DNA from 3 places in the Staphylococcus sp. CoH_129_LAB_1 genome. Region 1 is predicted to be linked to each of the others. Evidence: predicted binding sites of a transcription regulator. Region 1 holds the regulator's gene; each other region holds the start of a gene.
The links. Region 1 encodes Rex, which represses fermentation and respiration genes when NADH is low (regulators of the CRP and FNR family bind a similar motif). Its sites were predicted from a motif close to TTGTGAAATATTTCACAA; they were not measured.

Region 1 (11,184 bases):
GATAGATGAATCAATTTCTTTTGGATTAGTATCATTTTCTTTGTTCTGTTCTGTTTCAAATGCTCTTAGAGCAGCAGCTTCTTCTGTTTTTTCAATGTAGTATTGATAGTCACCTAAATATATTTGACCGCCATCTTTATCTAAATCAAATACTTTATTTGCTAATTGATTAATAAAATATCTATCGTGAGAAACAAATAAAATAGTACCTTCAAAATCTTTTAATGCTTGTTCTAACATTTCTTTAGAATCTATATCAAGATGGTTGGTAGGTTCGTCGAGAATCAAAACGTTATCACGTTGTAACATGAGTAAAGCCAACTGTAAGCGTGCTTTTTCACCGCCTGATAAATCATTAATAATTTTTTTGACATCATCTTGTACGAATAAAAAGCGACCTAAAACAGCTCGAACGTCTTTTTCATTCATCATAGGATATTGATCCCACACGTAGTCTAAAATAGTCTTATTTGATTTGAATTCTGCTTGTTTTTGATCATAATATCCAATATTTAAGTTAGCACCAAAAGTGATTTCTCCGTTTAAAGCGTTTTGACGCTGGGCAATAGTTTTGATAAGTGTCGTTTTACCTACTCCATTTGGTCCTATAATCGCAATATGGTCTCCCTTTGTTACTTCTATATTTATAGGCTTTGTAATAGGAGATTGATAACCTATTTCTAAATTACGAATATGCATTACATCATTACCAGTATTTCTATCAAAACCAAACTGTATATTAGCACTTCTAGCGTCTAACATAGGCTTATCGATACGTTCCATTTTTTCTAATGTTTTTCGACGACTTTTAGCCATTCCACTTGTTGAAGCTCGAGTAATATTTTTCTCTACGAAAGTTTCAAGGCGTTTAATTTCTTCTTGTTGTTTTTCATATTCTTGCATTCTTAATTCGTAGTATTTATCACGCTGAGTAATGAATTGTTCATAATTACCTACGTAACGCTTTACATCACCTAAAGCAACGTCATAAATTTGAGTTACAATTTTATCTAGGAAGTATCTGTCATGACTGATAATAATGATTGCGCCTTTAAAATACTTTAAATAATCTTCTAGCCATTTTGTCGTCTCTAAGTCTAGATGGTTAGTAGGCTCATCTAATAGCAATAAGTCTGGTTCACTTAAAAGCATTTGTGCTAAAGATAAACGTGTTTTTTGTCCACCACTAAAATCATTAATAGGTTTATCGAATTCTTCTTCTGTAAAGTTTAAACCATGTAATACTGTTTTAATTTTACTTTCATATTGATAACCTTCAAGTTGTTCAAATTGATTAGATAATGACTCATAACGCTCCATATGCTGTTTATAATCTTCTGAATCATAACTATCAACGTGATCGGCTAGCCAATCTGTTTCATCATTAATAAGCTTTTCCATATTCTTAATATGTTCAAATGGTTTTGACATTTCTTCAATTACAGTAAGAGAAGAATCAAGCGTCATTTGTTGAGTTAAATAACCAATACGTAAATTTTTAATTTTTGAAATATGGCCACTATCATAGTCTTCAACACCTGCAATAATCTTCATTAATGTTGATTTTCCAGCACCATTTCTTCCAACTACACCAATACGTTCTCCAGTTTTAACTTCAAAATTAACATGATTAAATATATCTTCACCATCAAACGATTTTGAAATATCATTTAATTGTAAAAGTATCATTCAAGTTTCACCTTTCTATATATGTAACAATCACATTTATTTAACTTTAAATTTGACATTATTATATCATTTTACAGGATAAGGTATTATTAGGGAACTAAGATATTTATTTTTGAAATAGGTTAGGGTATAATATTGCAGTATCCATAATAGGCAGGATATATATTTCATTATAATAACTAATTGCGCTCTAGTTAGTTTGAATATATAGATTAAAAAGTTCAAACAAAAGGGGGACATTACATATGCCTCAGAATCATTCAAAGATACCGCGTGCTACGTTAAAACGGTTACCTTTATATTATCGATTTGTTAATTCTTTGAAAATAAAAGGTATTGATCGTGTGAGTTCTAAAACAATAAGTGAGGCTTTAGATATCGAATCAGCTACGATAAGAAGAGATTTTTCTTATTTCGGTGAGTTAGGTAAAAAAGGATATGGCTATAATGTTGAGAGTCTTTTAGAATTCTTTAAAACGGAAATTAGTGATAGTAATAATATTCATATTGCTATTGTAGGTGTGGGGAATTTAGGACGTGCGTTACTTACTTACAATTTTTCAATACATGATGAAATGACAATTACAGCAGCATTTGATATTGATAAAGATATTGTTGGTACACAAGTTGGAAAAGTAACAGTTAAGCATATTGATGATATTCTATCTGAACTTCAAAAACAGAATATTAATGTGGTAATTCTAACTACACCTGGAAGTGTGGCACAATCAGTTTCAAATCGACTTATTAAGGCGAATGTAAAAGGGATTTTAAACTTTACACCCGCTAGAATTGATGTACCAAGCGATGTTCAAGTTCATCATATTGATTTGGGTATCGAATTACAATCACTATTATTTTTTATGAAAAACTCTTCAAATTAATGTTAAATTATTATATTAAAAAGCTAGAATGTATTTGCATTTTAGTTTTTTTAATATAAATATATTATTTTAATCATAAAATGTTGAAATAAATAGATCAATCAATCATAATACCTTAGTAAAACAATCGGAAAAGGGTGTTTTTTATGACTTGGATGATAATTAGTGGGTTAATTGTGGGTCTATTATTAGGTTTTGTTATGCAACGTACACGTTTTTGTTTAACTGGTGGATTTAGAGACATGTACGTTCAAAAAAATAATAAAATGTTTTATGCCTTATTAGTTGCAATAACAGTACAAAGTATAGGCTAATTCATATTAACTAATCTTGGTATATTAACGATTTCACATCAGACATTCCCAGTAATAGGTACGGTTGTTGGTTCTTTTATCTTTGGTATTGGAATTGTTCTTGCTGGAGGTTGTGCAACAGGCACATGGTATCGGGCTGGTGAAGGTTTAATTGGTAGTTGGGTCGCGTTAATCATGTATGCTTTATCTGCAACAATTACAAAAGCTGGAATTTTATTACCTTTAATGAATAAAATTAATAAACCAATAAATGTGAATGCAAGTATGTCACAAATAATGGGAATACCTAGTTGGGTATTAGTGATTATATTGACAGTATTGACATTATTCTTAGTTATACGTACATTGCGTAAACCAAAGCCGAAAGTTGCTGTTCCGAAATTAAAGCAAAGATATTCAGGAATAAGACATTATTTATTTGAAAAGCGTTATCATCCATTTGTAGCTGGAATTATTGTAGGATTGATTGCTTTATTAGCATGGCCTATGAGTTATTCTACTGGACGTGAAGATGGATTAGGTATCACTACTCCATCAGCACATATTGTTCAATTTTTAATGAGTGGAGATTTACAATTTATCGACTGGGGCGTCTTTTTAGTATTAGGTATATTTATTGGCTCATATATCGCTGCTAGAGGAGCAAAAGAATTTAAATGGCGTTTACCAGATAAAATTACTATTAGAAATAGTGCTATTGGTGGTATATGCATGGGATTTGGTGCCTCAGTTACTGGCGGTTGTTCCATTGGTAATGGATTAATGGCAACTGCAACACTAAGTTGGCAAGGTTGGATTGCTTTAGCTTCTATGATATTAGGTACTTTGTTTATGAGTTACTTTATTTTTGTAAGACCAATGAAACAAGCACAAAAACAAACAGCTCAGTCTACTCAAGTATCTAAACAAACTCAAACAACATAATCATTGGAGGATTGTATATGTTATACGAATTAGGGACAGTTGGAATGGTATGCCCATTTCCACTTATTGAAGCACAAAAGAAAATGGAAACATTAAAAAAAGGAGATGAATTAAAAATAGACTTTGATTGCACTCAAGCAACTGAAGCGATTCCAAACTGGGCAGCGGAACAAGGCTATCCTGTAACAAACTATGAGCAACTGGATGATGCTTCATGGACAATTACAATTCAAACAGCTTAAAACTTCATTTAACAGTGTAATGTTATGTAACTAATTGTGTCATATTTTCTAACTCATTTTTGCCATTCTTAAAAACTATAATTATGATGTTTTTAAGGAAGTGGTATAAATGAAGATGGATGACACAATTTTTTTATTTTTATGTATTTTATTAGTATGGTTAATGACACCGGGATTAAGCCTATTTTATGGGGGGTTAGTGCAATCTAAAAATGTTTTAAATACAGTTATGCAAAGTATGGCTGCTATTATTATTGTTACATTTACATGGGTGGTTATTGGATTTTCTCTTAGCTTTGGTCATGGGAATGATTGGATAGGTAATTTTGATTTTATTGGCTTGCAACATGTAGGATTTAATACGAATGTTCAATTTAGCCCACATATTCCATTTGCCTTATTCATGTTATTTCAAATGATGTTTTGTACCATTGCGGTTTCCATTTTATCAGGTTCAATTGCTGAACGGATGCGATTTATTCCTTTTATAATTTTTATATTTATATGGGTGATTATGATTTACAGCCCCGTAGCCCATTGGGTATGGGGTGGTGGTTGGATTCAAAAATTAGATGCTTTAGATTATGCAGGAGGTACAGTTATACATATTACTTCAGGTGTTTCCGGCTTAGTATTAGCTATAATGATAGGTAACGGTAAAAAAACAGAAAAACTACAACCACATAACCTACTTATTACTCTTATAGGTGGAATTCTTGTTTGGATGGGATGGTATGGATTTAATACAGGAAGTGCTTATACTTTAAATGATATAGCAGTAGTATCTTTTGTCAATACTAGTATCGCTGCAAGCGGGGGTGCATTCAGTTGGTTGATATTTGAATATCTATTAACTAAAAAGTTGAGTTTACTAGGTTTACTCTCAGGAGTGCTTTCAGGACTTGTAGCAATTACTCCAGCAGCTGGTTTTGTAAACTACTTAAGTGCTTATGTCATTTCTATGGTTGGCAGTATCTTATGTTATTTCGTCGTAAACTTTATAAAAGAAAAATTAAAATATAATGATACACTTGATGCGTTTGGTATTCATGGTGTAGGAGGTGTGATCGGTGCAATACTAACAGGAGCATTTCAATCACATAAAGTCAATAAAGATATTATAGACGGATTTATTTATACTGGAGATGTATATACCATTTTAATACAATTTATTGCAGTGATAGGAGTGATTGCTTATACAGTTATTTTAACGTTAATTATTGGCAAAGTAATAGCTAAATTCATGCCTCTTGCTACTACAATTGAAGAAGATATTTCTGGATTAGATCAACTTGTGCATGGTGAAAAAGCATATTTTTATGGAGAATTAAATAAACTTTATAAAAGATATTGAGTTTTTTGGATATTAGATTCTTTTTAGAAATCAGTATTTTAAGATAATCATGTTATGATAAAATAAACTTTAAATATGTGTTAATTTAGGTGATAAGTCTAGTGAAAAATATATCAGATATCGCAAAGTTAGCGGGAGTATCTAAAAGTACGGTTTCCCGCTTTTTAAATAATGGCCCGGTTAGTCCTAAAACAAAAGAAAAATTAAATCGTATTGTTACAGAGCATGATTATCAGCCTAATCAATTTGCTCAAAGTCTTAGAGCTAAACATACAAATCTAATAGGTGTTATTATTCCACGCATGAATTCTCATGCTGTAGATGAAACTGTGCGTGGTATTGCTGAAGTATGCCGAGAACTAAATTATCAGTTATTGTTAAATTATACTGGTTTAAAAGTGAATGCTGAAATTGAAGCATTAGAAACATTCTCTAGAAGTAAAGTAGATGGAATTATTTTAATGGCAACGACTGTTACGCCAGAGCATTTAGATGTAATTCATAAAATCAATGTTCCAGTTATCCTTGTCGGACAAGATTATAGTGAAATGCATAGTGTTATTCACAATGATTATCAAGCAGGATATTTAGTTGGAAATGAAATTGGAAAATCTCAATATCAAAAAGTATGCCTTTTCAGTGTAAATGAAGATGATATAGCCGTGGGAATAAAGCGTAAACAAGGAATTATAGATGGTCTTGTATGTCATGGTATTGAACCTAAATTATTTGTAACGTCATTTAAATATGAAGAATCTAGACGTGATGTTGCAACTGCTTTAGATACTTTACCTAATATAGAAGTGGCGATAGGGGCTACTGATTCCATTGCTTTAGCTATACATAAATATTATTCTTTAAACGACTCTAAACAAAAACCATTGATATATGGATTCGGTGGAGATCCAATGACACAACTTGTATCTCCAGCAATAAAAACAGTATATTTTAATTATTTGAGAGCAGGGCAAGAAGCAATGCGACAATTACAACGGTTAATTTTTTCTAATGAAACAAATAGAAGTATAACAATTCCTATAAATTTTTAAGGAGATAATTATTTAATTATGGAACCGTTACCATGTTGAATGATAAAATATAAGAAATATTAATTATTTAGGAGGACTAATATGACTGAGTGGTCAAGAGAACAACGCTATCGACGCATTGAAGATATTAGCAAAAATCAATTAGAAGCGTTAAAGCATCGAATAGAACAATCACGCTATCGTCAACACTATCATATTCAACCTGAAACTGGTTTATTAAATGATCCTAATGGATTGATATATTATAACGGAACATACTATGTATCTCATCAGTGGTTTCCATTAGGAGCTGTACATGGATTGAAATATTGGTTTAATTATACTAGTAAAGATTTAGTGACGTTTGAACCACATGGTCCTATATTAAAGCCTGATACGCTTTATGATAGTCATGGAGTATACAGTGGAAGTGCTTTTGAATTTGAAGGAGACTTATATTATATGTATACAGGTAATCATCGTGATGAAGAATGGAAAAGATATTCGAGTCAAATGATTGCAAAAGTAACACAAGATGGTTCAATCGAAAAATTAAATAAGCCTGTAATTTCTCATCAACCTGAAGGATACACAAGTCATTTTAGAGATCCAAAAGTGTTTAGACATCATGAAGATTATTACGCAATACTAGGTGTGCAAACTCAACAAGGATTAGGACGTCTACTTTTGTACAAAATGATGAACCAACAGATTGATCATTGGGAATGTATGGGAGAAATTAAAACAGAATTAGAAGATTTTGGTTATATGTGGGAATGTCCAGACTATTTTAGTTTAAATGACCATGATGTTATAATTTTTAGTCCTCAAGGTATTGAAGGAAAAGGTGAAAAATATAGAAATATTTATCAATCTGGTTATATAATAGGTCATTTAAATTTCGATACATTAGAGTTTAAACATGATACATTTATTGAACTTGATAACGGATTTGATTTTTATGCACCACAAACGATGGTTGATGAACATGGTAAGTGTATTTTAATTGGGTGGATGGGTCTTCCAGATACTCAATATCCTACAGATGAAGAAGGTTGGGCACACTGTTTAACGTTACCTAGAGAGTTAACTATTGAAGAAGGACACTTACGCCAACGTCCTTTAAAAGCTTTAGAGACATTGCGACAAAATAAAGAAACAGCATTAGGTTATGCTAACAAATATAATACAACACTTAATCCTTATGAAGGTACGCAATATGAACTTATTATTGATATTTTAGAAAATGAAGCAACAGAAATATATTTTGAATTAAGAGCATCTAAGTTACATTCAACATTAATTTCTTATAATACTAGGGACCAAAAGATTACATTAGATCGATCAGAAAGTGGTGCATTACCAAGTAACGTAGAAGGTGTGACAAGGTCTACATATTTAGATTCGCCATTAAAGCAATTACAAATTTTTGTAGATACTTCAAGTATTGAAATTTTTTGTAATGATGGAGAACGAGTCTTAACGTCAAGAATTTTTCCTGATGAAAATGCTACTGCAATTCGCACATCTACAGAAACAGGTCAAGTTTATTTAAAATTTACTAAATATGACTTAGGGAGAGATAAATAAATGAGAAAGTTATATGCTATTGGTGAAGCATTAATCGATTTTATTCCAAATAGAACAAATATCGAACTTAAAGATGTAACGCAATTTAGTCGACAAGTTGGCGGGGCACCTGCTAATGTGGCTAGTGTGGCTAAAAAATTAGGTAGTAGTACAGAAATGGTTACACAACTAGGTAATGATGCTTTTGGAGATATTATCGTAGAGACGTTAGAGAAAATAGGCGTTGGTACAACATATATTAAACGAACAAATACAGCTAATACTGCACTCGCTTTCGTCAGTTTAAAAGAAAATGGAGAACGAGATTTTTCTTTTTATCGTAAACCATCAGCTGACATGCTTTATCATGCTTCGAATTTAGATGAAATTAATATTTCTAATCAAGATGTTCTACATTTTTGTTCTGTTGATTTAATTGAATGTGATATGAAAAATGCACATCTTGCTATGATTGAAAAATTTGAAGCGGCGCATGGGATGATAGTGTTTGATCCAAATGTTAGATTACCATTATGGGATAACGCAGAAAACTGTAAAGCGACTATTCAATCATTTCTTCCTAAAGCAAATATCATTAAAATTTCAGATGAAGAAATTGAATTTGTTACTGGAATTAGTGATGAACATAAAGCGATTCAATCTTTATTTAAAGGAAAGGTTGAAGCGGTGATTTACACACAAGGAGACAAAGGAGCAACAGTTTACTTAAAAGATGGAACAACCATTCATCATCAAGGGTATAAAGTGAAACCTGTTGACACTACTGGTGCTGGAGATGCATTTATTGGAGCAGTCATCAATAGAATTTTAAATACAGAATTAACAGATATTACTTCTCTATTTAAAGAGAAAGGTGAAGAAATACTTAAATTTAGTAATTTAGTAGCTGCAAAAGTAACTACTAAATATGGCGCAATTGAAAGTATTCCAAGTTTAGAAGAAGTAGAAAATGAATTATAGCATATAGAATAAGCCCTTCGATGTATATTCATCGAAGGGTTTAATTGATTATATTTTTTTTACATTTCTTACTGATGCATAACAGTGTTCACCATTTCTAAAATTAACAATACGTTCTTTAGAATCGACTGAATCGATATTATGACGATTTACAACAAAACTATTGTGACATCTGAAAAAACGATCATCGAGTTGCGCTAATTCTTTAAGATTTCCGTAGAATTCAATCTGACGGTTATCAAGATGCGCAATTAAACGATGGGATTTTGTAGACGACTCAAAGAACATGACATCATCATATTGTACATATATTGAATTGCTACCACGCTTTAATTCAATTGTTTCAACATTACTTTCTTTTGAAAGTAATTTTAAACGTGTATGAGCCGTTTCAATACAATCAATAATTCGGGTTTTAAGTTGGTTAGGATCATCTTTAAAAATAAAATCCATCGCAGATACCTTATAGACAAATGTTAGGTAAGTGAGTTCACTATGACTTGTAACAAAGATGATATTCCCAATAGGATCATACTTTCGAATTTCACTTCCAAGTTTAATACCGTTAATATCAGCTTCCAATTGTATATCTAAAAAATAACATCCAACATCATTCATTTCTTTTGACTGTTCAATAATTTCATAAGGATCATCTGTTGCTAACGCTATTTCCATGGGTTTTTCTTCAATCATGATATAGTTGTTAATAATTGAGACCATATTTTCGCGTTGTTTCACATCGTCTTCACAAATGAATATTTTCATTTTCTCACATCCTTATGGCATATTATTTATAATTTCTACTTTTTGGACAAAGTAACCATTTTCTATAGTAGTATCAAGTAACACGTTTTCTGTAGTATCAGTAATTTCTTTTAAAGTCGTTAGACCAAGTCCTCTGTTATCGCCTTTAGTTGAAAAGGAATCTTGAAATAATTCATGGATTTTCGGCATATCTTCTTTACATTTATTCATAACAATAAACATGACTGACGTTTCGACATTGATGAATGCAATTCTAATTAAGGCATCTTCTAATTCTTCTGAAGCCTCAATAGCGTTATCAATGATAATCCCAATGATACGACTTAAATCAACCGTATTCATCTCAATATGATCAATTAACTCTGGCACTTCAATACTAATAGGTATATTTTTTTCTTGAGCTTGTAAAATTTTAGTTGTTACCAATCCTTTAATAGCACGCACTTTTAAATTATCCGTACCATTAATTTTGATTGAGTTCATTTGAAGGTTATCTTTCATAGGAACAATATTGTCATTAAAATATGTCTTTAAACCATCCATATCATTTTCTCTTATGTATTCTGACATTGTAGTAAGAATATTGACGTAATCATGTCTAAACTTACGCATTTCATTATTAATCGATTCTATTTGTAGAGTATATTCATAATACGTTTCAATTTCTTCCATATTACGTCTGTATCGAAGTTCACGTAACGTATATCTAGAAATAATAATGATTAAGGTGATAAAAAATATAATTATTCCAATAAAAATTAGTCCGTATATTTGTAAAGAAGAATTGTTAACTTTAGGTACTTGAGAATAAATATATAAAATTATAAATGAAAGAATTAAAACAATTGAAATAATAGTTAAGTAAGTCTTATTAATAGATAAATAAGACATTTTTAATTTTTTAAGTAGAGATTTAAATGTAAAAGATATAAGTATAGAAATTAAAGTAAATATACTTATATACGATAAATCTAAATAAGTATTATTATTAATAAATTTTTGAAAAATTATTACAAGTATAAAAGCAATAAAATTACTTAAAAACATTAAAATAGCACTACTTAAAACTGTAATAATCGAGTACCACTTAACTTTACAGTATAGGAAAACCCCACAACCAATTAATAAATATAAAACAGAAATACTTCCTAAATAATAATAAAAAAAGGCAGAAGGGATTATAATCGTTAAAATGATTAAATAATCCCTTAAAGTATATTTAATATCTAAAATAATCTTTGAAATTAAAAATAATAAAAATCCTTGAAAAAGTGCTAAAGGTACATTTGATAATAAATCCATACGTCACACACTTTCTAAATTTTATCTATTAAGATCAGTTAATTCCTTAGGAACTTCAGGTTCATCGAAATAACCACCACATACGTTATATGAAGCAAGTGTTCCGACTGTTTCTAAGATTAATGAGAATAG
Region 2 (11,184 bases), on a different contig from region 1:
CTCTTTCTCCTTATTACTAATTAATGTACCCTTTTTCAATTAATAGTTGCTTAAGATGTTTTTCTAATTCGGATTTACTTCCTAAATTATCTAAAACATAATCAGCCATTCTACTTTTCTTGTCGATTGATATTTGACTATGAACTCTCGCTTTTGCTTGATCTAAGTCTAAATTGTTTCGTTTCATCAAACGTTCAATTTGTACACTTTCAGATGCGTAGACTAGCCATATTTCATCCACAGTATCTTGTAAATTATTCTCAAATAGAAGCGGAATATCCATAATTACATTATATCCTTGTTGTAAATACTGTTGTTTTTCTTGTTCCATAATCGTTCTTACAATAGGATGAACAATCTCATTAAGCTCTAATCGTTTTTCTGGATGATTAAATACTAATTCTCCAATATATTGTCGATTCATTTCTCCATCACTCGTGATTGCTTCATCACCAAAAGTGGCTTTAATTTGTTCTAAGCCAGTTGATCCTTTTTCTACTGCCTTTCTTGAAGCTATATCTGCATCGACAATTTTAAATCCATATTCTGACAATAATTTAGAAACTGTTGACTTTCCAGTAGCTATTCCACCTGTTAATCCAATTACTTTAGGCATTTGTATCACCGCTCACTTTATTTATTTCTGACAATATGGGCAAAAATGACTATTTCTAGATGCTATTACTTTTTGTTCAATGTCATGGCCACATACTTTGCATGTTTTTTGTTTATATACATTTAAATGTAATTGCATTTCTCCTGTTTTTCCATCTGCATGACGGTAATCTGAAATGCTCGTTCCTCCATTATCTATACCCTCTTTTAAAACTTCTTGCACATAATAAAAGAGCATTTGTCTTTCTTGATGAGAAGTCTCTTTAACTTTTCTAGCAGGATGAATACCAGCTCTAAACAATGCTTCACAAGCATAGATATTTCCACATCCTGCTACGATTTTATGATCCAGTAACATTTGTTTAATAGGTTTATTCGCTACTTTTTTTTGAGATAAATAGTGATTAAAATGTTGTAACGCTTCTGCATCAAAAGGCTCAGGCGCTATTTCTAAAAATGAAGGATAATCTTCAAATGAATTTAGATTTCTAATCTCACCAAATCGACGTATATCTGAAAATACTAATTTTTTCCCATTATTTAAATGGAAAATCACGTGCCAATGTTTACGATAGTTGGGGATTGCTATATCAGATAGGTGATTAACAATGAAAAATCCACCGGCCATACCTAAATGACTAAGTAACACACGTTTACGATTATGTTTTTCAATATGAAAAACAATATATTTACTTCTTCGTTCGACTTTAATTATCTTATAGCCTTCGCAATTCAAACGAAAACCATCTAAATTCATTCCTTTGATAATCGTTTCTTTATTCTGACTTTTACCTTCAATTACTTTTTTAGAAAATGAAATACTTTTAATTGTAGTATTTACAATAAAAGGTTCTATTCCCCTTTTAACGTGTTCAACTTCTGGTAATTCTGGCATTATTCATTCCTCTTTCTATTTCGCATCATACCAAGTAGGACCATAATTAGAGTCTACTTTTAATGGAACATCTAGGTCTAATGCATGTTCCATAATATCTTCAACAAACGAACTAAATTCTTCAACTTCAGACTTAGGAACTTCAAATATTAATTCATCGTGTACTTGTAAGAGTAATTTAGCTTTGTAAGAAGTATGTTGAATTTGTTTATCAAATTCAACCATGGCAAGTTTAATAATATCAGCTGCACTTCCTTGAATTGGAGTATTCATAGCTGTGCGTTCCGCAAAACCTCTTACATTAAAATTACGACTAGTAATATCTGGAATATAACGTCTACGATGTAATAATGTTTCAACATAGCCATTGGCTTTGGCATCTTTAACAATGTCACTCATATATTGCTTAACTCCAGGGAAACTAGCTAAATAATCGTCAATAAATATTTTTGCCTCTTTACGTGTAATATTTAAGTTTTGACTTAAGCCGTAATCACTAATGCCATAAACAATTCCAAAGTTTACAGCTTTGGCTTGTCTACGCATCAAATCAGTGACTTCCTCCGGTTCAACACTAAATACTTTTCGTGCAGTAGCAGTATGAATATCTTGTCCATGAATAAATGCTTCTTTTAAACTGTCATCTTGTGTAATATGTGCTAACACACGTAATTCAATTTGAGAATAGTCTGCAGATAAAATAACACTATCTTCAGATGTAGGTTTAAAAGCCTTACGTATTTTACGCCCTTCTTCAAGACGAATAGGTATATTTTGTAAATTTGGATCAACTGAAGATAATCGTCCTGTTTGTGCTAATGTTTGATTAAAACGAGTGTGTATACGTTTATCATTACTAATGACTTTTTGTAATCCTTCTACATAAGTAGATTGTAATTTAGCTAATTGACGATATTCTAAAATATCATTAATGATTGGATGTTCGTTTTTTAACTGTTCTAGAACATCTACAGCAGTAGAATAGCCTGTTTTTGTTTTTTTAATTACAGGTAGTTTTAATGTTTCAAATAACACAACCCCAAGCTGTTTAGGTGAATTAATATTAAAATCTTCTCCTGCTGCATCATGAATACGCTGAACAAGCAATTCTAATTTCTCTTGTAATTCTTGTTGCATACGTTGTAAATCATTCACATCTGTATAAATACCAATTTCTTCCATTTCACTTAAAATGCGTGCTAAAGGAAGTTCCAAATCTTTTAGTAAGTTCATTTGTTGATGTGATTCTAATTCTTTTTCCATTAGAGGTTTCACAGCATCAATAGATTTAGTAATAGATGCAATATGTGTATTTAATATTTCAGTATTAGGAACTTGGCGTTTTTTTCCTTTTCCATAAACAGATACATCTTCCTTAACGTAATTTTGGTGGTAGTTTGTTACGACAGAATAAACATCATCTATAGTTCGTGATGGATCGATAATATAGCTTGCTAACATCGCATCAAAAACAATATTTTGAATATTGATATTTAATCTATGTGCTATAACAAATGTTTTTTTTGCATCGTAAACTACTTTTTTAGAGTTCTCATTTTCCAACCATTTAATAAGTTCTGGATAATCTTTAATATTATCTATATCAACAACTATATAACGTTCTTTATCGTAAAAACCAAATTTTAAAATATCATCTTTTAAATAATTAGAACCGTCTATTTCAAAATGAATCACCGCTTCATCAAGATGATTAAAATCTACATACTCAAATGTAGGTAAAATATCAAATGAAATATGTTCTTGCTCTAACTCAGAGGGTTCATTATCTATATCTGATAATAGCTGTTTAAATTCTAATTTCTTGAAAAGTTCAATTTTTTCATGATTATCCTCGGTATCATTTAATTGAGTGTCATCTAAAGTTACTTTAATCGGACTATGACAATTAATTGTAGCAAGTTCCTTACTCATTAATGCATCTTCATGACTGAGTTCGAGCTTTTCTTTTAATTTTTTACCTGATACTTTATTGATATTTTCATAGACGCCTTCTACAGACTCAAATTGATTTAAAAGTTTAATTGCTGTTTTTTCTCCTACACCAGCTACACCGGGTATATTGTCTGAATTATCTCCCATTAAACCTTTCATATCAATAATTTGTGTAGGTTTTAAACCATTGTATTTTTCTGCTATAAATTCTGGAGTATAGTAATCAACATCTGTAATCCCTTTTTTAGTATAATAGATAGTCACATTTTGAGTCGCTAACTGTGTTAAGTCTCTATCTCCAGTCACAATAATAGTTTCAAAACCATTTTGGTCTGCTTCTTTACTAAGCGTACCAATAATGTCATCTGCTTCGTAATTTTCTAATTCATAATGTTTAATATGATAAGCATCTAACAATTGGCGAATATATGGGAATTGTTCACTTAATTCAGGTGGTGTTTTTTGTCTCCCACCTTTGTATTCACTAAATTTAGCATGTCTAAAAGTCGTCTTACCTGCATCAAATGCTACTAAGAAATGCGTGGGTTGTTCTTCTCTGATAATTTTTTCGAGTAATTTGGCAAACCCAAGGACTGCATTTGTATGAATACCTGCTTTATTAGATAAAAGTGGCAATGCGTAAAAAGCTCTAAAACTTAAACTATTGCCATCTATCAATACTAATTTATTCAAATTTTAAACCTCCAGAATGAGTTTAACTATATTTTAGCACAAACCTTTAGTCATAACGACTGAACGATATTTTACGAATTGATAAAATATAAAGTCCTACAAGTATAGGTCGCTATAACATTTTAAAATATAAATCTATATTTTAAAATGTAGGTGATCTATACTTGTAGGACAAAAATCTTCATTCAATTTTATCTATAAATGACACTCTAAATAGTGATCCTTTATTCAATTCACTTTCGACCATGATTGCGCCGTGAAGTGCTTCTACAATATGTTTTGTAATAGATAATCCTAATCCAGTTCCTCCAGAATCACGACTTCTTGCTTTATCTACTCTATAAAATCTCTCAAAAATATGCTTTTGATCTTTTTTATCTATTCCTATGCCATAATCTTGAACTTCTAAATTAACCTTTATATCTTCTCTGTAAACTCTAACAATAACTTTATTATTTTCATATGAATAGTTAATGGCATTTGAAAGTAAGTTCGTTATAACTTGAGATAACTTTCCTTCATGAGCTTCAATAATAACATCGTTTTCTATTTCAGACATAATAGCGATATTTTTATTTTTAGCTTGAGTCTGAAGATTATGTATTGTATTACATGCTAACTCTGAAAGATTTACATAAGTAGTCTCAATTTCAGTTTGTTGTTCAATATGAGATAAATCTAATAAATCCATGACAAGTGATTCTATACGATTTGATTCTTTTAAAATAATATTTAAAAACATATCAAGAGATTGCTCATCATTCTTTGCACCTTCAATCAAAGTTTCTGCAAAGCCTTTAATTGAAGTAATTGGAGTTTTAAGTTCATGTGAAACATTTGCAACAAACTCACGTCTTAAGTTCTCTAATCTCTTTAAATTAGTAATGTCGTGTAACACAACAACCATACCTTGAAGTTTCTTTTTTGATTTACTTAAGATGGGAATGCAAGATACTTCAAAATATTTTTGATGAACATCATTAATGTATAACTCAATTTGTTCATGTAACGGCTTTTCAATTTTAAAGCTCTCAATAATAAGATGTTGAATTTCTTTGTCTAAATGTACAGTATAATCTTTGTTTTCGACTTTACTATCCGGTTTGAATACCTCATAGTATGCATGGTTTGCAACAACAATTTCACCTTGCTTATCTATCATTAATACCGAACTAGGAATATTTTCTAATGTTGTTTTTAGACGATTAGATTGCATTTTTTGTTTATTATTTAATTTTTGTAATCGTCTAGCTAAATCATTAGTAGTAACAAATAATGCTTTTGTTTCTTTTACATTACTTTCAGGTACTCTAACATGATAATATCCATCAGCAATTAACGATGTTGCGTAAGTAACTTCATTGATAGGTCGTATGTAAGTACGATTGATACTTCTTACAGCTAAATAAATAGCAATTAAAACAATGATTCCAATTAATGATAAATACTTCCACATATTTTTTTGTAATTCTAAAATTTCAGTATTAATACCACTTATGTATATTGTTTTGTTATTTACAGTATTTTTGTACGTATAATCAACTTTATCTTTATTTTTATGATATATAATATTTGATGGATTAGCTGCATTATCGATATTATGATTAATTTGATGGTCATTGCCTGTTTGATATAACACATGTCCATTTTCAGAAATTTCTACAACTACATTTTGATTTTGTGCTATACGCTTAATATCTGACTGTTTATTTTGATTGTTTAAATTTATAATATTTTCCGATAGATGATTTAATTCTTTAGTTTGAGTTTCAGTTAATATTTGATAAATTGTATGATGAAGAATGGCACCTAAGCCTATAAAACTAATGATAGTTATTGTACATAGTAGAAGTAATAATCTATGATGAAATTTAATCATTAAGCTTTAGGTCTTTCTAATTTATAACCTAATCCACGAACTGTTTTTATTAACTTAGGTTGTTTAGGATTTTCTTCTAATTTATCTCTTAAATGACTAATATGAACATCTACTATTCTTGAGTCTCCAGCAAACTCATAATTCCACACTGAATTTAACATATGTTCTCTAGTAATAACGCGTCCTTGACGTTCTATAAGATAAAGTAATAACTCAAATTCTTTTGGAGTAAGTTCAAGTAAAGTATCATCTCGATAAACTTCAAAGAATTCAGGGCGTATTCTAATATTATCTATTATAATATCTTCATCATCCCCGTCATCTTTAATCACTTCATTAGCAATTTGTGAACGTCTTAAAATAGCTTTTACTCTTGCTACAACTTCTCTTGGAGAGAAAGGTTTAGTCATGTAATCATCTGCACCTAATTCTAAGCCTAAAACACGATCAAACTCATCATCTTTAGCTGTTAACATTAGAATAGGTACAAGATTTTTATCAGAGCGAATCGTTTTACATACCTCGATTCCATCTTTTTTAGGTAACATGACATCTAGTACAATCAGTTCAGGTTTAACCTCTTTAACTTTTTCTAGTGCTTCTTCACCGTCATACGCTACCTCTACAATATAGCCTGCTGTTTCTAAGTTATATTTTAGTAACGTTACTATTGATTGCTCGTCATCAACTACTAATACTTTTTGTGACATGATGTGCCTCCCTAAATAGAATTAACAATCTCACTTTTATTATAACTGAAGTTTAAATAAAAATAACATACAACATATTGAATTTACATAAACTTAACATTTTTTAATTATTTTCTATTTATTAAGAATATATTTTATTATTTTTGATTTGATATTAACTTATAATGAATAAAAACAGTCTAAGACATCAAGAGCGGTCTCAGACTGTTTTATCATAAAAAATTATAATAATATTTTTTATTTTAAGTTTTTAATAAGTTCATCTGCAAATTCTGAAGTTGATACTTCAGTAGCCCCATCCATTAAGCGAGCAAAATCATATGTCACAATTTTAGAAGCAATTGTAGCTTCAATAGCATCTGTAATTTTATCAGCCGCTTCTTGCCATCCTAAATGTTCTAACATTAATACAGAACTTAACAATTCAGATGATGGGTTCACTTTATTTAAATTGGCATACTTTGGTGCTGTACCATGCGTTGCTTCAAAAATAGCATGCCCAGTTTCATAGTTAATATTAGCACCAGGAGCAATACCAATTCCTCCTACTTGTGCAGCAAGTGCATCTGAGATATAGTCACCATTTAAGTTCATTGTAGCTACTACATCATGTTCTGCTGGACGAGTTAAAATTTGTTGTAAGAAAATATCTGCTATTGAATCTTTTATAATGATTTTACCTTCATTTTCAGCGTTTTGTTGTGCTTCATTTGCAGCATCTTTACCATCTTTTTCAGCAATTTCATCATATTGTTGCCAAGTAAATACTTTATCAGCAAATTCGTTATGAGCTAAATCATAACCCCATTGTTTAAATGATCCTTCAGTAAACTTCATGATATTACCTTTATGAACTAATGTTACTGATTTACGATTATTGTCAATGGCATATTGAATAGCAGCTCTTACTAAACGTTCAGTTCCTTCTTTAGAAACTGGTTTAATACCAATACCTGAAGTTTCAGGGAAACGAATATTTGTAGCAGCCATTTCATTTTGTAAGAAATCGATAACTTTTTTAACTTCTTCAGTTCCTTCTTTAAATTCGATTCCAGCGTAAATATCCTCAGTATTTTCACGGAAAATAACCATATCAACATCTTGTGGACGTTTAACTGGTGAAGGTACACCATTAAACCAACGTACTGGGCGAAGACAAGTAAACAAATCTAGTTCTTGTCTTAATGCTACATTTAAAGAACGAATGCCACCACCAATTGGTGTAGTTAATGGTCCTTTAATTGCGATTAAGTATTCTTTAATTGTATCTAAAGTTTCTTTAGGTAACCATTCGCCAGTTTGATCATATGCTTTTTGCCCGGCTAACACTTCTTTCCACTCAATACGCTTTTCACCGTTATATGCTTTTTCAACCGCTGCATCAATAACACGACTAGCTGCTTTCCAAATATCAGGACCAATACCATCACCAATAATAAAAGGAATAATAGGTTCATTCGGTACATTTAATAATTCATCATTTGATCTAGTGATTTTTTCTGCTGCCATTATAAAAGCCTCCATAAATTAATTTTTCAAATATTTTATCTTTCATCAATTGATACATATTTACGATTTGTTTCTCCGACATATTTAGCACGTGGACGAATGATTCGATTATCACGATATTGTTCTAAAATATGAGCGGTCCATCCTGCAGTACGACTCACGGCAAAGATAGGTGTAAAAATATCGTGTGGAATCTCCATACTATGATAAACAGTTGCACTAAAGAAGTCGACATTTGGAATTAACCCTTTTTCATCGTGCATACGTTTTTCAATAGCAAGAGAAATTTCATATAATTCGCTTTGTCCAGTTTCAGAAGTTATTTTTCGACTCATTTCTTTTAAATACTTAGCACGTGGATCGCCATCTTTATATACTCGATGACCGAATCCCATGATTTTTTCTTTGTTAGCAAATTTCTTATCTAAATAATCATCTACTTTATCAAGTGATTTAACGTCTGCTAACATTTTCATTACTTGTTCATTTGCTCCCCCATGTAAAGGCCCTTTTAATGAGCCTATTGCTGCTACAATACCTGAATACATATCAGATAAAGATGATACTGCACATCTTGCTGTAAATGCTGAAGCATTGAGTTCATGATCAGCATGTAATATTAATGCTTTATTAAAAGCTTCAACTTCAGTAACAGATGGCAATTCCCCTTTTAACATATACAAGAAATTCGCTGCATAGCTTAAATCAAAATTTGGCTTAACAGGTTCTTTTCCTTCTCGTACACGTGAAAATGCTGTAACTAACGATGCAATTTTTGCTTGAATACGAATGGCACGATCTTTTCGACTTTCATCTGTTTCTTCTTCCGCATCGGGATCAAAGTGTGCAATATATGAAACAGATGTACGCAGTGCAGTCATTGGATGTACATTATCAGTAGCATATTCTTCAAAATGTTTATATACCCTTGGATTTAATGTCATATATTTTTTAAGTTTTTCTTTTAATTCGTCAAGTTCTTGTTGTGTTGGTAATCTATAATTCCATAATAAGAACATAACTTCTTCAAATTGAGCGTTTTCAGCTAAATCATCAATATCATATCCTGAATAAGTTAACTGACTGTCAATAATTGAACTAATTTTAGTTTCAGCTGCGATAACCCCTTCTAAACCCTTTTGTAATTCTGCCATAAGTAATTCCCCTTTTCTTTTACATAATGTAATGGCTTTCATAAATATTATATCTAAAATCATAAGTTTTGTGAATAATTATATATATGCTTTGCACTTTAATTAGTAAATTATTAAAATATTAATATTTATTATAATGAGGATAAACATTGCTATAAAGCTATTTAAGGTTATTTAGAGTAAGATTATTTGTGTGAAAATAATGAATATTTTAATTATTTATCAATAATGATTACCTTTTATTAACTCAATATTAATAAAATTTTTAAAAAAAATTTAGAAAAATAATTGTCGAATTTAATTTATAAGTGCATAATTAATATTAATCAAATGTAAGGGAGTTGTCTTATGGCTGAAGAAAAATTACAAAGAGGATTAAGTAATCGTCATGTACAATTGATTGCCCTCGGTGGCGCTATCGGTACTGGACTATTCTTAGGTGCAGGTCAAACTATCGCTATAACCGGACCTTCTATCCTATTAACCTATATCATTATTGGATTCATGCTATTTATGTTTATGAGAGGTCTTGGCGAAATCATCATACAAAATACTCGATTTAAATCATTTGCTGATGTAACAAACGAGTATATTGGGCCATTCGCAGGATTCGTTACTGGGTGGACATATTGGTTATGTTGGATTATAACGGGAATGGCAGAAGTAACTGCAGTTGCTAAATATGTTAGCTTTTGGTTTCCAACAATACCAAACTGGATTACTGCTCTGTTTTGCGTATTAATATTAATGGTTTTTAACTTATTAAGTGCAAAATTATTTGGCGAATTAGAATTTTGGTTTGCTATTATTAAAATTGTAACTATTATAGCTTTAATAATAGTTGGTGCAATAATGATTTTATTTGCATATAAAACACAATTTGGACATGCAAGTTTAACTAATCTTTATAAACATGGTATTTTCGCCAACGGAACATCTGGTTTCTTTATGTCATTCCAAATGGCTTTATTCTCATTTGTTGGTATTGAAATGATTGGGGTAACTGCTGGTGAGACTAAAGATCCAGAAAAAACAATACCTAAAGCGATAGATGCAGTACCAATCAGAATTTTAATTTTCTATGTTGGTGCTTTAGCAGTTATTATGTCTATTATCCCTTGGGATAAAGTAGATCCAAATGAGAGCCCATTTGTTAGACTGTTTTCATTAATTGGTATTCCATTTGCAGCTGGATTAATTAACTTTGTAGTATTAACTGCTGCTGCCTCATCTTGTAATAGTGGTATCTTCTCAAATAGTCGTATGTTATTTGGATTATCTGAACAAAAACAAGCGCCTACTATATTTAGAAGTACTAATAAACAAGGTGTGCCACATATCGCAATTATTGTATCATCTGCGTTATTATTGGTAACAGCATTATTAAATTATATTTTTCCAAATGCAACACTAGTATTTACTTATGTCACAACAGTTTCAACAGTATTATTTATTATCGTATGGGCATTAATTATTTGGGCTTATATTAATTATCACAGAAAAAATCCTGAATTACATAAAAAAGCAAAATTCAAACTTCCTGGTGGTAAATACATGGCCTACATTATTTTAGTATTCTTCGTATTTGTATTTTGTTTACTATTTGTAAATGCAACAACAAGAAACGCTATTTTCTTAACACCTATTTGGTTTATTATTCTAGGATTTATGTACTTAAGATATAAAAAAATAGCGAAATAAAATTAAAATATCAATAATAAAAAGAGTATCTGGCGAATTCGTGGACTGACCCCAATTAGTGGGAATGATATAAAA
Region 3 (11,184 bases), on a different contig from region 1:
ATTCAAAATGAATTCTGTCTCACTCACTTTTTTTGATGTAAACTCTTGAAAATAATAGATAATATTCCCTTATTTTATGAAATAAAACATATTTAAAATATTCAGATATATTACGCTACATGTAATAACACTGTTGATTAAATTAGTAAAAAGATTGATAATACAGCATTTTAGACTATGTAATAAATGAGAGATTTAATTACAAAAAGCGTTACATTATTATGATTCAATTACAAGGTATTAACAACGCCCACAAATGCTTGTTCATCTGATAAAGTATATCTTGTCGTTAATTAACGAGAAAAAATTATTTCAAGTAATTGGATATTGAGATGTCATTTGAAGGTAGCCACGTGATAAATTGAGAAAGAATGTTTTAAATTTCTAGGAGGATATTTAATTATGAAAAAAATCGCTACAGTAACTATCGCCACAGCCGGAATCGCTACAGTTGGATTTGCGCATCATGACGCACATGCAGCGGAAAATAATGGATATAACCCTAATGACCCAACTTCATATAGCTACTCTTATACAATTGATCAACAAGGTAATTATCATTACACTTGGAAAGGCAATTGGAATCCATCATTAGCACAACATGGTCAACAACAATCAAGTTATCAAAACAATAACTACAACTATAATAATGCTAATAACAATAATTACCACTATAGTTATAGCTATGGCTACAACAATAACCAATCAAATTCAACACAATCTTATACAACAAATAATCAAGTTCAAACTACACAATCTGCTAACAATAATGGTGGATTAGGCGCTAACACTGCGTCAACATCTGATAAGAATGTGAAAGTAACAACTCAAAAAGCGCCAACAACACAATCAACTACTACAAGTACAAAAGCATTTTCAGGTAAAACAAATTCAGGTGCGAATTACTATACTTGGGGTCAATGTACATATTATGTATATGACAAAGTTGGTGGTTCAATCGGTAACACTTGGGGTAATGCAAATAACTGGGCTAACGCAGCAGCGCAATCTGGTTATACTGTAAACAATACACCTAAAGCAGGTGCTGTGATGCAAACAACTCAAGGTGGTTATGGTCACGTTGCATATGTTGAAAGTGTAAATAGTGATGGTTCTGTTACAGTATCTGAAATGAACTATCAAGGCGTAGGTGTAGTATCTACACGTACAATTTCAGCAAGTCAAGCAAGCTCATATAATTACATTTCATAATTTGAAAAATCGACAAATTATGAATGATAATTACTAAATGATATAGATATTAAGCGCTACAAAGCGTGTTCGAAAAGAGTGAGTATATGAATTCGTAAAGAGTTCTATCTTGCTCTTTTTTTATATATAAAAATAAAGTTAATATGATTTAAAAAGCCTTATAAAGGGAAATATATAACTATCATTTCGCATAGTGTTTAAATAAAAGGCGGTGAGTCACAATGGCATTAGGAGTAATTCAATGGATCCTAGTTATCGCAATTATAATAATTACGATTGGTGTTATATTTGGCCTCATTTGGGGTTCACTTTTTGAAGAACGTTTTTATAAAAATCGTTCTAAGAAAGAAGAAGAGGAACGAATAGAAAAAAACCTTGAGATGGCTAAAGGTCATACTGACGATGATGTAGTATATGATGAAGAAGGTCGTGCATCACTCAAGAATGAGTATAAAAATCATAAATGATAAATTGCCCTTAAAAGTTAATTTGGCTTTTAAGGGTATCTTAATGTTATTTAATATAAATTAACAAAAATTATATAAATATATACGTTTAACAATTAAAAGTGATAAAATATGTATGTTAAAAAAATCACAATAATGTTTTAAAGTTAGGAGTCTTTCTAATGCTACTATTTATAGTAGAAATTATCATAATGATTTTAGCTATTATGTTAGGATTACGCACGGCAGGAGCTTTAGGCTGTGGAATCTTTGCAATTGTAGCACAACTCATTATGATTTTTGGGTTTCATCTTCCGCCAGGTTCAGCACCAGTAACGGCAGTATTAATTATTCTAGCGATAGGTATCGCTGGTGGAACGTTACAAGCAACTGGTGGAATCGACTATCTCGTGTATCTTGCTTCGAAAGTTATTGAACGTTTTCCAAAATCAATTATTTTTATCGCACCTGTGATTGTTTTTGTCTTTGTATTTGGAGTAGGGACGGCAAATATAGCTTTATCATTAGAACCTATTATTGCTCAAACGGCAGTAAAAGCTAAAATCCAACCCAAGCGACCGCTTATTGCTTCAGTATTAACTGCTAATTTAGCCTTACTTTGTAGTCCAGCTGCATCAGCAACAGCATACATTATTTCAGTGCTTGCAGGTCATGACATTTCAATGGGGCAATATTTAAGTGTTGTCTTACCTACGTCTTTAATTACTATGTTAATGTTAAGCGTATTTTGTACATTTATAGGTCGTAAAAGTACACTTACTGAAAGTGAAATCGCTCATACACCAGATGTTGAAGTAAACCATGTGTTTTCAGCTAGAGTAAAATTAGGTGTTTTGGCATTTGTGTTGTGTGTATTCGGTATTCTTACATTTGGGATCTTTCCTCAACTCATGCCGTCGTTTAGAGTGAATGGAAACGAAGTTGCCGTTTCAATGACAGAGATTGTTCAGTTCTTTATGTATCTAAGCGCAGCGGTAAATTTACTCATGTTAAAAGTAAATACAAGTGATATTCTCTCTTCAAATATTACACAATCTGCTATTGGTGCACTGTTCGCAGTACTTGGGCCTGGATGGTTAGGGGCAACAGTATTTAATGCACCTCACAATTTAAATATTATTCAAAATGATATTGGTAAAACTATTCAAAGTATGCCATGGCTAGTGATTATTCTTGTAGCTGTAGTAGCAATGATTGTTATTTCACAAACTGCAACAGCTTCGATTATGGTACCTATTGTTATGAGTATGGGCATTCCACCAATGTATTTTGTAGCAATGGTACAAACTTTAAATGTTAACTTTGTGATACCAGCGCAACCCACATTATTATTTGCGGTTAACTTAGATGAAACAGGACGTACACGACCTACAAGTTTTATTATTCCAGGTTTCTTTGCGATAGGTATTTCAGTTCTTGTTGGTTTTATTATAAAAATCATACTAGGATATTAGATGATGGTAGAGTAAGGATAGTATGAAAGTGTTTAAATTTTCTTAAAAATTAAATAAATGACATGTCTTGTCGGGTCATTTTGAACTTTGAAGAGAAGAATGCGAATGGTATTCTTCTCTTATTTTTTTCATTTATTGATAAAAAATACAAATAAATATATATTCATTGAAAATGAATAAAAATTCAAATAGAGAGTAATATAAAATTTGTTAGGAACGTTTATTTTTAATTTAACACTACTGACATGGCTATTGTTTAATCAGTTTAGAGAAAGAAAATATATAATTATTCAATTTCATTAAAATGATTTTATGAATGTAATTTGCATTTTTATTTAATATTAGATATTGTCATCATATGAATTATTCATTTTATTAAAAATGACTAAAAGACATACATATCAAATTTAGAGGAGGAACTTAATTGAAAAAAGAAAAAGTTATGGATTGGCCCACCTTCATAGGTACTGTAATTGTTTTGCTTGCAGCAGTCATACCTATGATGGTGTTTCCAAGTGCAAGTGAGAAAGTAATCACAGATATTAATAGTGCAATTTCTAATTCAATTGGTTCGATTTACTTATTTATAGGATTAGCAATACTATGTTTTGTACTTTATATTGCTTTTGGACGTTATGGAAATGTGACGTTAGGAAAAGCAAGTGATAAACCGGAATTTAATAATTTTAGTTGGGCTTCAATGCTATTTTGTGCAGGAATAGGCTCAGATATTTTGTATTGGGGTGTCATTGAATGGGCATTTTATTATCAAGTGCCACCTAATGGCGCTAAAGGAATGACTGATGAAGCTCTTACATATGCAACACAATATGGAATGTTTCATTGGGGACCTATTGCATGGGCTATTTATGTATTGCCTGCATTACCTATTGGATATTTGGTTTTTGTGAAAAAACAACCCGTTTACAAAATTAGTCAAGCTTGTCGTCCAGTCCTTAGAGGACAAACTGATAAATTTTTAGGTAAGCTTGTAGATATTTTATTTATTTTTGGATTACTAGGTGGTGCAGCGACTTCGTTAGCACTAGGTGTACCATTGATATCTTCTGGTATTGAGCGGTTGACGGGAATTGATGGAGATAATATGATTATTCGTTCAGTGATACTGTTTACAATCACTGTTATTTTTGCCATTAGTTCTTATACTGGATTGAAAAAAGGAATTCAAAAGTTAAGTGATGTCAATGTGTGGTTATCATTCTTATTACTCGCATTTGTATTTATTGTAGGTCCAACAATATTTATTATGGAAACTACATTAACTGGTTTTGGGAATATGATGCGTGATTTCTTCCATATGGCAACTTGGATGGAACCATTTGGAGGTATAAATCATCGCAAAGAAACCAATTTCCCTCAAGACTGGACGATATTTTATTGGTCATGGTGGCTTGTGTATGCGCCATTTATAGGTTTATTTATTGCTCGAATTTCAAAAGGTCGTCGACTTAAAGAGATAATATTAGGAACTATCGTATACGGTACATTAGGTTGTGTATTATTCTTCGGTATTTTTGGTAATTACGCTGTGTATTTACAAATCAGCGGACAATTTAATGTTATTGATTTCTTAAATGCACATGGTACCGAAGCAACAATTATTGAAGTCATGCATCAACTTCCTGTTGCACCAATTATTATTGTCTTATTCTTAATTTCAGCATTCTTATTCTTAGCAACTACATTTGACTCAGGTTCTTACATTTTAGCAGCTGCTTCTCAAAAGAAAGTCATAGGGGAACCATTAAAAGCGAATCGTTTATTCTGGGCATTCGCCTTATGCTTATTACCATTCTCATTAATGTTAGTTGGTGGAGAGCGAGCCTTAGAAGTGTTGAAGACTGCTTCATTATTAGCAAGTGTGCCGCTCATATTCATTTTTGTATTTATGATGATATCCTTTATTATTACGCTTAATAAAGATCGAATTAAATTAGAAACAAGAGCAGACAAATTAAAAGAAGTAGAAAGACGTTCACTTCGAATTGTACAAGTTAAAGCAGATCCTGAAGACGATAATTTATAATAGTTAATAATACAACAAACCCCAAGCTTTAGATATTAAACTCTATCGCTTGGGGTTTGTTGTATTTACAAATATAAACTTCTACAAATCACTTTCTTCTGGAATGGGATAATGTTCGAAAATGTCTCCAGATTCAATTGCATAACTAAGATTTTCTAACCATTTGCAATATAACTTTGTGTGATTAAGTTGAGCTTGGATACTATCAACTGTCGCTTGCTCTTCATCACTTAAATCATTATTTTTAGAAAGCTCTTCTATAATGGCTTCTGCTTTTTTTGTTGCTTCTAAGTTTGTATCGACTTCACGTTCCCATTTTTGTGTAAAGAAATTTCGGAAAAAATTGAAAAAATTTTTCTCAGCAACAAAATGCTGTTTACGGCTACCACGTGTGAATTGCTGTTTAACAATATCATACTCTTGTAGTTTTTTTACTCCAGTACTCATGCTAGGTTTACTCATTTGTAAATGCTCACGCATCTCATCAAGTGTCATACTACCTTCAAAAACCATTGTACCGTATAAATTACCAACACTTCTATTTGTTCCATACAAATCCATGGTTTCGCCAATTGAATTAATTACTAAATCTTTAGCTTCTTCAATTCTCTGATTGACATGATTAGAATCGCTCATATGGCACCTCCCTTAAGCTTTTTATAAGAAGTGATTGACTATCACATTTTTATATTCTCACCCATTATATGATTTTTTCTTATGAGTTTCAAAATACAGTTTCAATTACTATTAAAATTTAAATTTTGGATATATTGAAAATGATACAAAAAACGATATTTTGCAAACTTATAAAAAATATGCTAAGCTAACTTTGTAAAATTCGTTAAATAAAAATTTAACAAACTTAACGGAGGTAAGATGATGGAACTTGTAAAAAATTTGTCTAATCGCCAATATATCGATGGAGAATGGGTTGAAAGTTCAAAAAAGAATACCAGAGATATTATAAATCCATATAATCAAGAAGTAATTTTTACTGTTACAGAAGGCACAAAAGAAGATGCAGAACAAGCTATTTTAGCTGCACGCCGTTCATTTGAAAATGGCGAGTGGTCACAAGAAACAAGTGAAGTCAGAGGTAAAAAGGTAAGAGCAATCGCTGACAAAATTACGGAAAATCGCGATGAACTAGCAAAATTAGAAACGTTAGATACTGGTAAAACTTTAGAAGAGTCATACGCAGACATGGATGACATCGCTAATGTGTTTAATTATTTTGCAGGTTTAGCTGACAAAGATGGAGGAGAAATAATTAATTCTCCAATTCCCGATACAGAAAGTAAAATCATAAAAGAACCTGTAGGCGTGGTGACTCAAATTACACCGTGGAATTATCCTTTATTACAGGCTTCATGGAAAATCGCACCTGCATTAGCGACAGGTTGTTCACTTGTCATGAAACCAAGTGAAATCACACCGCTTACGACAATTCGTGTTTTTGAATTAATGGAAGACGTTGGATTTCCTAAAGGCGTAATTAATTTAGTATTAAGTAGTGGTGAAGAAATTGGTGATACGTTATCTGGCCATGAAGAGGTAGATTTAGTATCATTTACTGGCGGCATTGAAACAGGTAAACATATCATGAAAAATGCTGCTAACCATGTGACTAACATCGCCTTAGAGCTTGGTGGTAAAAACCCTAATATTATTTTTGATGACGCTGATTTTGAATTGGCAGTAGATCAAGCTTTAAATGGTGGTTATTTCCATGCAGGACAAGTATGCTCAGCAGGTTCAAGAATTTTAGTGCATAACGATATTAAAGATAAATTTGAAAAAGCATTAATTGAACGTGTAGAAAAAATTAAATTAGGTAATGGATTCGATGAAGATACAGAAATGGGACCTGTTATTTCTTCAGAACATCGCTCTAAAATTGAGAAATATATGGAAGTAGCTAAAGAAGATGGTGCAACCATTGCCACTGGTGGTAAACGTCCAGATAGAGAAGATTTAAAAGATGGTCTATTCTTTGAACCTACAGTTATTACAAATTGCGAGACTCATATGCGTATTGTTCAAGAAGAAGTATTTGGACCTGTTGTTACAATAGAAGGTTTCAATAGTGAAGAAGAAGCAATCAAACTCGCAAATGATTCTATTTATGGTTTAGCGGGGGCTGTTTTTTCTAAAGATATAGGAAAAGCACAACGTGTTGCTAACAAACTTAAATTAGGTACAGTTTGGATTAATGATTTCCATCCATACTTTGCTCAAGCACCATGGGGTGGTTATAAACAATCTGGTATAGGTCGTGAATTAGGTAAAGAAGGATTAGAAGAATATCTCATTTCTAAGCACGTACTTACCAATACAAATCCACAACCAGTAAATTTCTTTAGTAAATAAATGATGGTTTGAACAATTAATCATGGACCGTAAGAGTGACAATTTTACGGTCCTCTTATTTTGAATAGAACGAGTGTATGACATAAAACGATATAAAAAATGGAAAGTTAAATTTAAAAGAAAGGGCGGAAAAGATATGAGTAAAAATCAATCATATGATTATGTTATTATCGGCGGTGGAAGTGCTGGCTCAGTATTAGGAAATCGTTTGTCTGAGGATAAAGATAAAGACGTGCTTGTATTAGAAGCGGGTAGAAGTGACTATCCATGGGATTTATTTATACAAATGCCAGCAGCATTAATGTTTCCATCTGGTAATCCTTTTTATGATTGGAGATATCAAACAGAAGAGGAACCTCACATGGGACGCAAAGTTGACCACGCACGAGGTAAAGTATTAGGTGGCTCTAGCTCAATTAACGGTATGATTTATCAACGTGGTAATCCAATGGACTATGAAGGTTGGGCTGAACCAGAAGGTATGGAAACATGGGACTTTGCACATTGTTTACCATATTTTAAAAAATTAGAAAAGACATTTGGAGCAGCACCATACGATAAATTTAGAGGCCACGATGGTCCTATTAAATTAAAACGTGGACCAGCAACGAATCCATTATTTAAGTCATTCTTTGATGCAGGTGTAGAAGCAGGCTATCATAAAACAAAAGATGTGAATGGCTATAGACAAGAAGGATTTGGTCCATTTGATAGTCAAGTACATAATGGACGACGTGTGTCAGCGTCACGTGCTTACTTACGTCCAGCAATGAAACGTAAAAACTTAACAGTTAAAACACGAGCATTTGTTACAAAAATTCATTTTGAAGGTAATAAAGCAACGGGTGTCACTTTTAAACGTAATGGTAAACTTCATACTGTAAAGGCAGGGGAAGTGATTCTTTCAGGTGGTGCATTTAATACGCCACAATTATTACAATTATCTGGTATAGGAGATGCCGAATTCTTAAAATCAAAAGGCATTGAACCACGCATGCATTTACCAGGTGTTGGAGAAAACTTTGAAGATCATTTAGAAGTATATATTCAACATAAATGTAAGCAACCTGTTTCATTACAACCAAGTTTAGATGTAAAACGTATGCCTTGGATTGGATTACAATGGATATTTGCACGTAAAGGTGCAGCTGCTTCTAACCACTTTGAAGGCGGTGCCTTTGTGAGATCAAACGATCAAGTTGCATATCCTAATTTAATGTTCCATTTCTTACCTATCGCTGTTAGATATGATGGACAAAAAGCACCGGTTGCGCATGGATATCAAGTTCATGTTGGACCAATGTATTCCAATTCTCGTGGTAGCTTAAAAATAAAATCTAAAGACCCATTTGAAAAACCAAGTATTGTGTTTAATTATCTTTCAACTAAAGAGGATAAACAAGAATGGGTTGAAGCTATTCGAGTTGCGCGTAATATTCTATCTCAACACGCGATGGATCCATTTAACGGTGGTGAAATTTCACCAGGACCATCTGTACAAACAGATGAAGAAATTTTAGATTGGGTACGCAAAGATGGAGAAACTGCTCTACATCCGTCATGTAGTGCTAAAATGGGTCCAGCGTCTGATCCTATGTCAGTTGTAGATCCTTTAACAATGAAAGTTCATGGCATGGAAAATTTACGTGTCGTTGATGCATCAGCAATGCCTCGTACAACAAATGGTAATATCCATGCACCGGTGCTAATGCTTGCAGAAAAAGCGGCAGATATCATTCGCGGTAGAAAACCATTAGAACCACAATACGTTAATTATTATAAACATGGTGTTAGTGATGAAAAGGCTGGAGCAATGGAATTTGATCCGTATTATAAACATTAAATAAAAGTCTTAATAATAAAACAAGTCTAAAATGTTAGCATACACATATCTATAAAATAATTGCATCATAGTTGACTGAAATGCTGTATGCTTATAAAAAGTACTGTATATAAAGTCATCCTTATGAGGAGTGGAGTAATGAATTAAGAATAAATTCTATTCCACTTCTTTTTTTAATCGCTCTACAACATTTTTAATATGTAAAAGCATATAATGAATGAAAAGGAGTGAAATGAGATGATTAAAGATTTAGTACAACGTTTGCGATATAAGGAAAAACGTATGATCGATATCCGTAGACATTTACATGAACATCCAGAGTTATCATTTCATGAAACAGAAACACCTAAATATATTGCAGACTTTTATAAAAGTAAAGAGTGTAAAGTAGAAACTAATATAGGACAAAATGGTGTGAAGGTAACGATAGATAGTGGCAAACCTGGTAAAACTATTGCCATTCGTGCTGATTTTGATGCGCTTCCAATTCAGGAAGATACAGGTGTATCATTTGCCTCTAAAAATGATGGAGTAATGCATGCGTGTGGTCATGATGCGCATACAGCATATATGCTTATTTTGGCAGAAACATTGATAGAATTGAAACAACAATTTAATGGTAAAGTGATTATTATTCATCAACCAGCTGAAGAAATGCCACCAGGTGGTGCAAAGGGCATGATTGAAGATGGCGTATTAGATGGCGTTGATCATGTTTTAGGTGCCCACGTGATGACGAATATGGATTCCGGTAAAGTTTATTATCGTAAGGGTAATGTTCAAACAGGACGTTCTTATTTTAAATTAGTTGTAAAAGGTGAAGGAGGGCATGGTTCTTCTCCACATACAGCAAATGATGCAATTGTAGCCGGAGCTCATTTTGTAACGACTGCTCAAACGGTAGTATCACGTCGGATTAGTCCATTTGAAACGGGCGTCGTAACAATCGGCTCATTCGATGGTAAAGGACAATTTAACGTTATTAAAGACAAAATAACTATTGAAGGAGACGTTCGTGCATTGACAGATGATACACGTGATCGTATCGAAACGTCTTTAAAACAGATGGTTCATGGTTTGGAAGAAACGTTTGGCGTAAATTGTGAGTTTACATTTAGTAAAGATTATCCTGCATTATATAATGATCCAGACTTTACTGAATATGTTGCAGACACGATTAAACAAGCAAAATTAGATGATGTTATAGGCGTAGAAGTATGCGAACCTCAACCACCATCTGAAGACTTTGCATTTTACGCTAAAACATTGCCAAGCACATTTATATATGCAGGTGCGAAACCTAAAGACGGTAAAGTTTATCCTCATCATCATCCTAAGTTCACTATAGATGAATCAAGTATGTTGGTTGCTGCAGAAGCAGTAGGTGCAGTTGTATTAACTTATCTAACTAGAAACTAATAGAAAATACGTATATTTAAAGCATAAACCTACGATTATAGAGTGGTGATAAGTCTATACTCTAGTATTAAAGTATATGTCATGATAGTATTAGCGTATATCTTAATATCGGGGTGAGTTAATGACTTTCTATGATTTTATGCAAGGATTTGTCGATGATAAGACCCCATTAGGTGAACTTGCCACATGGATAAATCAAGATGAAAATTTTCCAAAACATGAATATCTTGCGGAAAATATACTTGATTACTTTACAAATATAGCGATGCAAGATCATGAATTCTTAGAAATCGTTAAACGTTCTCTATCATTATATGAGGGATTATAAAAGAAAGATATATTTTGAAATTGATAGCTTAAAGCTAGTTTAGG

Region 2: a site for Rex is predicted at 9,477-9,494, ahead of AC2FB1_RS06510 (citrate synthase). Genes of this name have one in related genera too.
Region 3: a site for Rex is predicted at 1,795-1,812, ahead of AC2FB1_RS09880 (anaerobic C4-dicarboxylate transporter family protein). Genes of this name have one in related genera too.

Annotation. Positions count from the first base shown of each region.
Region 1 covers NZ_JBXWKZ010000004.1:15,182-26,365, forward strand. The annotation lists gene AC2FB1_RS02165 (ABC-F family ATP-binding cassette domain-containing protein) at 1-1,689, opposite strand, end outside; gene AC2FB1_RS02170 (redox-sensing transcriptional repressor Rex) at 1,935-2,573, shown strand; partial or broken gene AC2FB1_RS02175 (YeeE/YedE family protein) at 2,720-3,811, shown strand; gene AC2FB1_RS02180 (sulfurtransferase TusA family protein) at 3,829-4,053, shown strand; gene AC2FB1_RS02185 (ammonium transporter) at 4,163-5,407, shown strand; gene AC2FB1_RS02190 (LacI family DNA-binding transcriptional regulator) at 5,509-6,456, shown strand; gene AC2FB1_RS02195 (sucrose-6-phosphate hydrolase) at 6,538-8,025, shown strand; gene AC2FB1_RS02200 (carbohydrate kinase family protein) at 8,026-8,985, shown strand; gene agrA (quorum-sensing response regulator AgrA) at 9,034-9,750, opposite strand; gene agrC (quorum-sensing sensor histidine kinase AgrC) at 9,763-11,052, opposite strand; gene agrD (cyclic lactone autoinducer peptide AgrD) at 11,074-11,184, opposite strand, start outside.
Region 2 covers NZ_JBXWKZ010000016.1:39,615-50,798, forward strand. The annotation lists gene coaE (dephospho-CoA kinase) at 17-616, opposite strand; gene mutM (bifunctional DNA-formamidopyrimidine glycosylase/DNA-(apurinic or apyrimidinic site) lyase) at 638-1,510, opposite strand; gene polA (DNA polymerase I) at 1,526-4,156, opposite strand; gene pnpS (two-component system histidine kinase PnpS) at 4,338-6,035, opposite strand; gene AC2FB1_RS06500 (response regulator transcription factor) at 6,035-6,745, opposite strand; gene icd (NADP-dependent isocitrate dehydrogenase) at 6,983-8,254, opposite strand; gene AC2FB1_RS06510 (citrate synthase) at 8,290-9,408, opposite strand; gene AC2FB1_RS06515 (amino acid permease) at 9,757-11,109, shown strand.
Region 3 covers NZ_JBXWKZ010000037.1:93-11,276, forward strand. The annotation lists gene AC2FB1_RS09870 (CHAP domain-containing protein) at 403-1,212, shown strand; gene AC2FB1_RS09875 (hypothetical protein) at 1,434-1,679, shown strand; gene AC2FB1_RS09880 (anaerobic C4-dicarboxylate transporter family protein) at 1,841-3,133, shown strand; gene AC2FB1_RS09885 (BCCT family transporter) at 3,558-5,180, shown strand; gene cudC (choline uptake/conversion transcriptional regulator CudC) at 5,262-5,816, opposite strand; gene betB (betaine-aldehyde dehydrogenase) at 6,060-7,550, shown strand; gene betA (choline dehydrogenase) at 7,687-9,393, shown strand; gene AC2FB1_RS09905 (amidohydrolase) at 9,631-10,812, shown strand; gene AC2FB1_RS09910 (sterile alpha motif-like domain-containing protein) at 10,934-11,140, shown strand.